Regions from separate parts of the Rhizobium sp. BR 250 genome, predicted to be linked through region 2. Evidence: riboswitches for the same ligand, from Rfam matches in the RefSeq annotation. Region 2 holds a riboswitch; each other region holds the start of a gene.

Region 1 (2,259 bases), on a different contig from region 2:
AAGTCCTTGGGCTGAAAAAGACTCTTCTCGCCGCCGCGCAGACGCGCGTCGACTGGATCCCGGCTCAAGGCCGGGATGACGGAGGTGGGAATATCGAGCCAGTCAAGACTGATCAAGCACCCGGCAAACGCGAGGCGCCGACGCATCGCCCTCACCCGCTATCGCCCGGCGAATATCGCGGCTGTTCAGATGCAGGCTGCGGCCGGCGGGTAAATTCGAGCGTTTTATCTTGCTGAGCGCCGCAGCGGTAAAGGCGGCCTCGTGATCATGAAAACAGGCGAGAGCCGCCTCGCGTCCCGGGGTTGCCCCGAGGATTGCCTTGAAGGCAAGCCGGTGCACGGCGCAGGGCGCGTCGTGACCGGGAACGGCAAAACGCAGCGCATCGAGTTCCTCACTCCATTCCGCTGCGTCCTGCATGGGCTTATGCCTGCTGGAAGCGCTTCAGGAAAAACGCGCTCAATGTGCCGAGCAACGCCCAGAAGACGAAGCTGGTGATGGTGGCGGCAACGATGAACTGACGCTCCAGCGGCAGCGGTGCCAGCGCATGTTCACCTTCCGGCGGCAAGGGCGCACCCACCACATGCGGCGCGACGATCAGCACCAGCGCCAGCACAATGGCCCAGGGTTCACGGCGGAAGGCGATGAGCGCAATGCCGCCCGCGGTTGCGGCAACGGTTGCGAGCCACCAGATCTGCCGTGCCTCAAGTGCGGCGGCCGGGCTTCCCGGCAGTTCCGGCGGCAGGCCGATCATCGGGGCCAGCATGACGGCGGCGAAGCCGGCGACGCCCCACAAAAGCCCTTCACGCCAGCCGGTATTGGTGCCGCGCAAGGAGATGAGGCCGGTCAGCACCAGCGCATAACCGATGGCGGTCAGCACATTGGCGGCAACCGTATAGGCGGTGCGCTCGAAACCATCGGCCGGGGCCCAGGCCTCGTCATTATGCTCATGGGCGGGAACGGCAGCGCCGGGCGCCGGCGCATCATGGCTATGCGGCGCTTCACCGGCGCTTTCATAGGTTTCCGCCTGCAGGATGAGCGGCGTGGTGCCGAAAGCCTGCATGGCAGACACGGCGAAACCGCCGAGAATGCCGACGAGAATGGCGGTAAAGACGATATTGCGAAAAGATGACATGCCGTTTCCCCTCAATGGCAGGGGAAGGCATTGGCATGGCGCGTGTCATGCGCGGCATTGTGAACGGCTTCCACATGGGAAAAGCCGACAAAACCGACGACGAACAGGCCAAGCACGATCGCCGTCAGCGATTGCGCGAAGCTGGCTGTTTTTGCAGACGCGGCTGAATTGGCCGTATTCTGGTTGATGGACATGGTGACCCCTCTCCGGCGCGACCCCGCGCCTTTGGACACGGCCGAACGGCACAAGCCGCAAGACCACATGCGATATACTTCACCACGGGGATACGAGACTGACACAGGGAGGCATTGATCCCGCCGCCCTGAAATTCCGCTCTTCCGGACACCCCGCCGGCATGGATATTTCCGTGATGGCAGGTCTCCTGGCTTGCGGGTCAAAACCTGAAACACCTTCCCGGTATCGCCCTCACCCTGCTCGGAAACTCCGGTTCCGGGCGAGATGGCTTGCCAGTGGCATTTCGTTTCAGGCTCTCCGCTCACAGTTGCGGGGGCAGCCACGAATGAGGATTTCTCCCTATCGTGTTCCCTTTTCACCTTCCGGAACGCCCGGAAGGAACCATCACAGGGTTGTTATCCGTCGGGTGCGGGCGGGAGTCAATGGCGGCAACACGTTTGATGTGCTCGCGGGGTTGCCATTGGGCCTATGTGCAGAGTTTTCCCGTCACCCCGGACTTGATCCGGGGTCCAGCGCGATCAAGTCCTTGATCGCAAGACACTCTTTTCACGGCGTAGACGCGCCGTGGCTGGATGCCGGATCAAGTCCGGCATGACGGCTGAGGGTTACCGCGCCGGAATGGCCTTCAGATAGGCGGCAATCGCATCGCGGTCTTCGGCTGTCAGATGCGCCATGTTCTGCTGCACCTTGACCATGGAGCCGCCGACGCTGTCGAATTCCGGGGTGAAGCCGGTTTCCAGATAGCTGGCAATATCGGCTTCGGCCCAGCTTCCGATGCTTTGCGAACCGGGCGTGATATCAGGAATGCGGCCTTCGCCTTCCGGATTGGGGCCGCCGGCCAGCCACTGATCCTTCACGAAACCACCAAGCGCATTGCGCGGCGTGTGGCATTCGCCGCAATGGCCCGGCCCTTCCACCAGATATTGGCCACG
Region 2 (2,259 bases):
ATGGCGAGGCTATGGTCTCGATGACGCTCAAATCCACGCCAAACTGTTTGAGAACGATCTTCCCAACGGAAAAAGGGTGATCGAAAACGCCCGCCCCGCCGATATCCACATCGATATCTGGGAATAGGTTAACGCTTTCCCGTCCCTAAGCCACAAAGCGCATTTGCCGTTAAGCCTTTGTTGGCCATGTGTTGAATCTTTTTGATCCACAGGGTGGGGCTTTTGTGTGTCTATTCATTGACGTGAAAATTTCCTCATATACTATATGTGGTGTTCGAGGTTCTTCCGATTCGCAAGGATTGGGAGCTAAGACGGGAATTCGGTGCGTGATGCCATCATGGCGGAGCAAGGCCGAAACTGCCCCCGCAACTGTAAGCGGTGAGCATCGTTCCAATTTGGGTCACTGGGGCTGAAAGCCCCGGGAAGGCCGGAATAGATGTTGTGACCCGCAAGTCAGGAGACCTGCCTTGAGCGCAAACGTCCACGGGCGGGGTGTCCGGAGGAAGGTGTATGACGCAAATGATTTGCGTACGCCCTTTTCTGCCCCCTCCAGAACAAGCTTCGGGGTGAAGTCATGCCAGTGCATTTCTTTAAGTTGCTACGCTCGTCGGCGTAGAGAGTGATTTTGCGCGGCTTGCAGCGTTTTCAGGAAAACCGGACCCCGGTTTCGATCCGGAGATGCGACAAGTCGCCTGGGCTGCGCGCCTCACCTGAATGACAGATCCACCGCCACCCGATTGCGATTGCAGTCGGCAATGTTGAGCCGTGTCCGAAACCGGCTTCGAGAGAGGAAATTATGACCGTCACCGTTTACAGCAAGCCCGCTTGCGTCCAATGCACCGCCACGTATCGTGCGCTCGACCGCATCGGCGTTCCCTATGAGATCATCGATATTTCCGAAGATGCGGATGCGCTCGATCATGTTCGGGGTCTCGGTTACATGCAGGTTCCCGTCGTCGTTGCCGGCGAACGGCATTGGGCGGGTTTCCGGCCTGATATGATTGGCTCGATTAGCTGAGGCGGCAGGGCGATGGGTCTGATCGTCTATTATTCCAGCCGCTCTGAAAACACCCATCGTTTCCTTCTGAAACTGGGACGGCGTCTGTTTCGCCTGCCGCTCGGCGCCGAGGAGGACGTGCCTCAGGTGTCGGAGCCCTATGTGCTCGTTACCCCCACCTATGGGGGCGGCGGCACCAAAGGGGCCGTGCCGAAGCCGGTCATCCGGTTCTTGAACGAGCCCTCCAACCGAAATCTCATTCGCGGCGTCATCGCGGCGGGCAACACGAATTTTGGCGCAGCTTTCGCATCCGCCGGAGACATCGTCTCGCGCAAATGCGCAGTGCCGTTTCTCTATCGCTTCGAGCTTCTCGGCACGGAGGAAGATGTCGCCAACGTCAAACATGGATTGGAACGATTTTGGACACGCTGACCTCAAGCGCGCTGCGCAAGGACGCCAAACAGCCCGTAGCCGCAAGCCAGAAACCGGTTGAGACGGGACTGGATTATCACGCGCTGAACGCGATGCTGAACCTCTATGACGAAAACGGGAAGATCCAGCTCGACAAGGATCGCCTGGCCGCCCGGCAATATTTCCTCCAGCACGTCAACCAGAACACGGTATTTTTCCATAACCTCAGGGAAAAGCTCGATTATCTGGTAACGGAGGGATATTACGAGCAGGAGGTGCTGGACCAGTATTCCTTCAATTTCGTGCGTGACCTCTATGACGAGGCCTATGCCCGGAAGTTCCGTTTTCCGACCTTCCTCGGCGCTTTCAAATATTACACCTCCTACACGCTGAAGACCTTTGACGGAAAACGTTATCTCGAGCGTTACGAGGATCGCGTCTGCATGGTTGCGCTTGCGCTCGCGCGCGGTGATGAGCAGCTTGCCCGCGATCTGGTCGATGAGATCATTTCAGGCCGCTTCCAGCCGGCGACGCCGACCTTTCTCAACGCCGGCAAGAAGAGCCGCGGCGAGCTGGTGTCGTGTTTTCTGCTGCGCGTGGAAGACAATATGGAAAGCATCGGCCGCTCCATCAATTCGGCGCTGCAGCTTTCCAAGCGCGGTGGTGGCGTGGCGCTCTCCCTGACCAATATTCGCGAGGCCGGCGCGCCGATCAAGCAGATCGAAAACCAGTCTTCCGGCGTCATTCCGGTGATGAAGCTGTTGGAAGACAGTTTCTCCTACGCCAATCAGCTGGGGGCTCGCCAGGGTGCCGGCGCGGTCTATCTGCATGCTCATCACCCGGATATCATG
Region 3 (2,259 bases), on a different contig from region 2:
GATTGCAGCTTCTGCCGCTCGGCAAAGGCGCTCGCCCGTTGCCTGTCGGCGGCGCCGATCGTCGCGATGCGTTTTTGAACGGTGGTATCCGTTACCTTTGGCGAGGATGCACGTGCGGCGACCGCCCGCGAGGCCGCTTCCAGTTCCGGCGCAACAGTGGCCCTGCCCTCACCCAAAGCCCGGCCGAGCGTGGCAAGCTCGCCGAGCTTCTGGGTGGCAAAAGACAGCCAGCTCTTCAGATCGGCATCGAGGCCGGTTTCCAGTTCGAGATCGACCGGAACATGCAGCAGCGAGCAGGACGGCGCGATTTGAAAGGCCGCCGCACCCCGTTCGGCAATGGCGGTTTCCAGCTTGCCGATGATCGCGGCGAGATCGGCACGCCAGATATTGCGGCCGTCAATGACGCCGAGCGACAGGACGCGGTTTGCGGGCAAGACCTTCAATGCGGCCTCCAACGCTTCGGGCGCGCGCACCAGATCGAGATGAAGACCCGCGACCGGAAGCGCCGCGACGGCCTGCAAATTATCCTCAAGACCGCCGAAATAGGTGGCGATGAGGATTTTGAGATCAGGCGCGGCCTTTGACAGAGCCTGATAAGCGACGGCAAGCGCATGGCGTTCGCCCTCTGAAAGATCCAGCACGGCCACCGGCTCGTCGATCTGCACCCAATCCGCCCCGGCGGCGCGGAGACGACGCAGCAGTTCTTCATAAACGGGCAGCAGCTTCGCCAGAAGATCGAGCGGCTTGAAGGCCGCCTCTCGCGCCTTGGCAAGCTTCAGAAACGTGACCGGGCCGAGGATGACGGGTCGTGTGTGAATGCCGAGCGCTTTAGCCTCGAGGAAATGGTCGACCGGTTTTTGCGAGGTAAGCACGAAATGCTGCTCCTCGGAAACCTCCGGCACCATGTAATGATAATTGGTGTCGAACCACTTGGTCATTTCCAGCGCCGGAACGCCCTGGCCATGATGCGCATGTCCTTCATGAACGTGGTCGCAGCCGGCATGGGCCTCGCTCTGACTTCCGCGCGCCATGGCGAAATAGGTCGACAGGGAGACATCTCCGCCCGTCCATCCGTAGATCGACGGAATGGCCCCCACCATCACGGCCGTGTCGAGCACGTGATCATAGAGGGAGAAATCATTGGAGGGGATAAGGCTGATCCCCTTTTCCCGCTGAAGCGCCCAGTTCTCGGCGCGCAGCCTGCCGGCGGTTTCGAGAAGGTCCGTTTCGGAAATCTTTCCGGACCAGAAGCCTTCAAGCGCGAACTTCAATTCACGATGACGGCCGATCCTCGGAAAACCGAGCGATGCGACTGGAATGGTCTTGTCTGGCATTGTCATACCCCATTTGGTTGGGGGGCATGGGTAAAGCGGACGCGTGCAGGCCCGGCCTTGCCGAACCATTGCGCAACCACCGGGACACCCCGCCCGTGGACGTTATTTTGTCCTGGCAGGTCTCCTGGCTCGCGGGTCGCCGCCTTTGCCCGTCTTCCCGGGGCTTTCACCCCAGTGACGTTGTGGACAAAGGCTCGCCGCTTACAGTTGCGGGGGCAGCTCCGGTCTTGCCGATCTTCGGCGCACCGGATTCCCTCTTAGCTCCGGGCTGAAACAATCACCCCGGAGAACCATGACACCCGCCATTCTCAACAGGGGTGTCACAATGTCAATAGACATAAAGAAATCTTTATATCTTTATTTGATTGAGACCAACGATCTCAGAATGTGACCGCGCCCGGTCCCGGCACCGCGCCCGATGGGACCTTGCCCAGAATGATCATGCCGAGAACCTCGTCCTTGGTCACATCCTGCGTGCGGGCATGGCCAACCACCTTGCCATTCTTCATCACGAAAACCCGGTCGGCCAGATCGAAGACATCGTGAATATCGTGGCTGATGAGGAAGATGCCGATGCCCTGCCGTTTCAGCTCCTTGACGAGATCGCCCACCTGCGCCGTTTCCTGCGGCCCGAGCGCTGCCGTCGGCTCGTCCATGATGAGGATGCGGGCATCGAACAGAATGGCGCGGGCGATGGCGACGGATTGCCGCTGGCCGCCCGAAAGCGCTTTCACCGGCTCCTTGAACCGCCGGAAATTGGGGTTGAGGCGGCCCATGACCTCACGCGCCGAGGCTTCCATGGCGACATCGTCCAGCGTTCCCCATTTCGTCTTCAGCTCGCGGCCAAGATAAAGATTGGCCGCCGCATCGACATTATCCGCCACGGCCAGCGTCTGGTAGATGGTCTCGATGCCGTATTTCTTGG

Evidence for each region. A riboswitch is a leader RNA that binds a small molecule or an ion and turns the genes downstream of it on or off. The one in region 2 is predicted to bind cobalamin.
Region 1: it holds a riboswitch for cobalamin, as region 2 does, so the genes downstream of both, QD336_RS03530 (CbtB domain-containing protein) here and nrdH (glutaredoxin-like protein NrdH) in region 2, are expected to answer to the same signal.
Region 3: it holds a riboswitch for cobalamin, as region 2 does, so the genes downstream of both, metE (5-methyltetrahydropteroyltriglutamate--homocysteine S-methyltransferase) here and nrdH (glutaredoxin-like protein NrdH) in region 2, are expected to answer to the same signal.

What each region holds. Positions count from the first base shown of each region.
Region 1 covers NZ_JARWKW010000002.1:103,721-105,979, forward strand. Annotated here, with positions in the region: gene QD336_RS03520 (hypothetical protein) at 103-417, opposite strand; gene QD336_RS03525 (CbtA family protein) at 422-1,132, opposite strand; gene QD336_RS03530 (CbtB domain-containing protein) at 1,144-1,326, opposite strand; cobalamin riboswitch at 1,488-1,728, opposite strand; gene QD336_RS03535 (c-type cytochrome) at 1,933-2,259, opposite strand, start outside.
Region 2 covers NZ_JARWKW010000003.1:423,191-425,449, reverse strand. Annotated here, with positions in the region: gene QD336_RS07355 (nucleoside triphosphate hydrolase) at 1-127, shown strand, start outside; cobalamin riboswitch at 261-484, shown strand; gene nrdH (glutaredoxin-like protein NrdH) at 797-1,018, shown strand; gene nrdI (class Ib ribonucleoside-diphosphate reductase assembly flavoprotein NrdI) at 1,031-1,429, shown strand; gene nrdE (class 1b ribonucleoside-diphosphate reductase subunit alpha) at 1,417-2,259, shown strand, end outside.
Region 3 covers NZ_JARWKW010000006.1:233,346-235,604, forward strand. Annotated here, with positions in the region: gene metE (5-methyltetrahydropteroyltriglutamate--homocysteine S-methyltransferase) at 1-1,334, opposite strand, end outside; cobalamin riboswitch at 1,432-1,644, opposite strand; gene QD336_RS12140 (ATP-binding cassette domain-containing protein) at 1,715-2,259, opposite strand, start outside.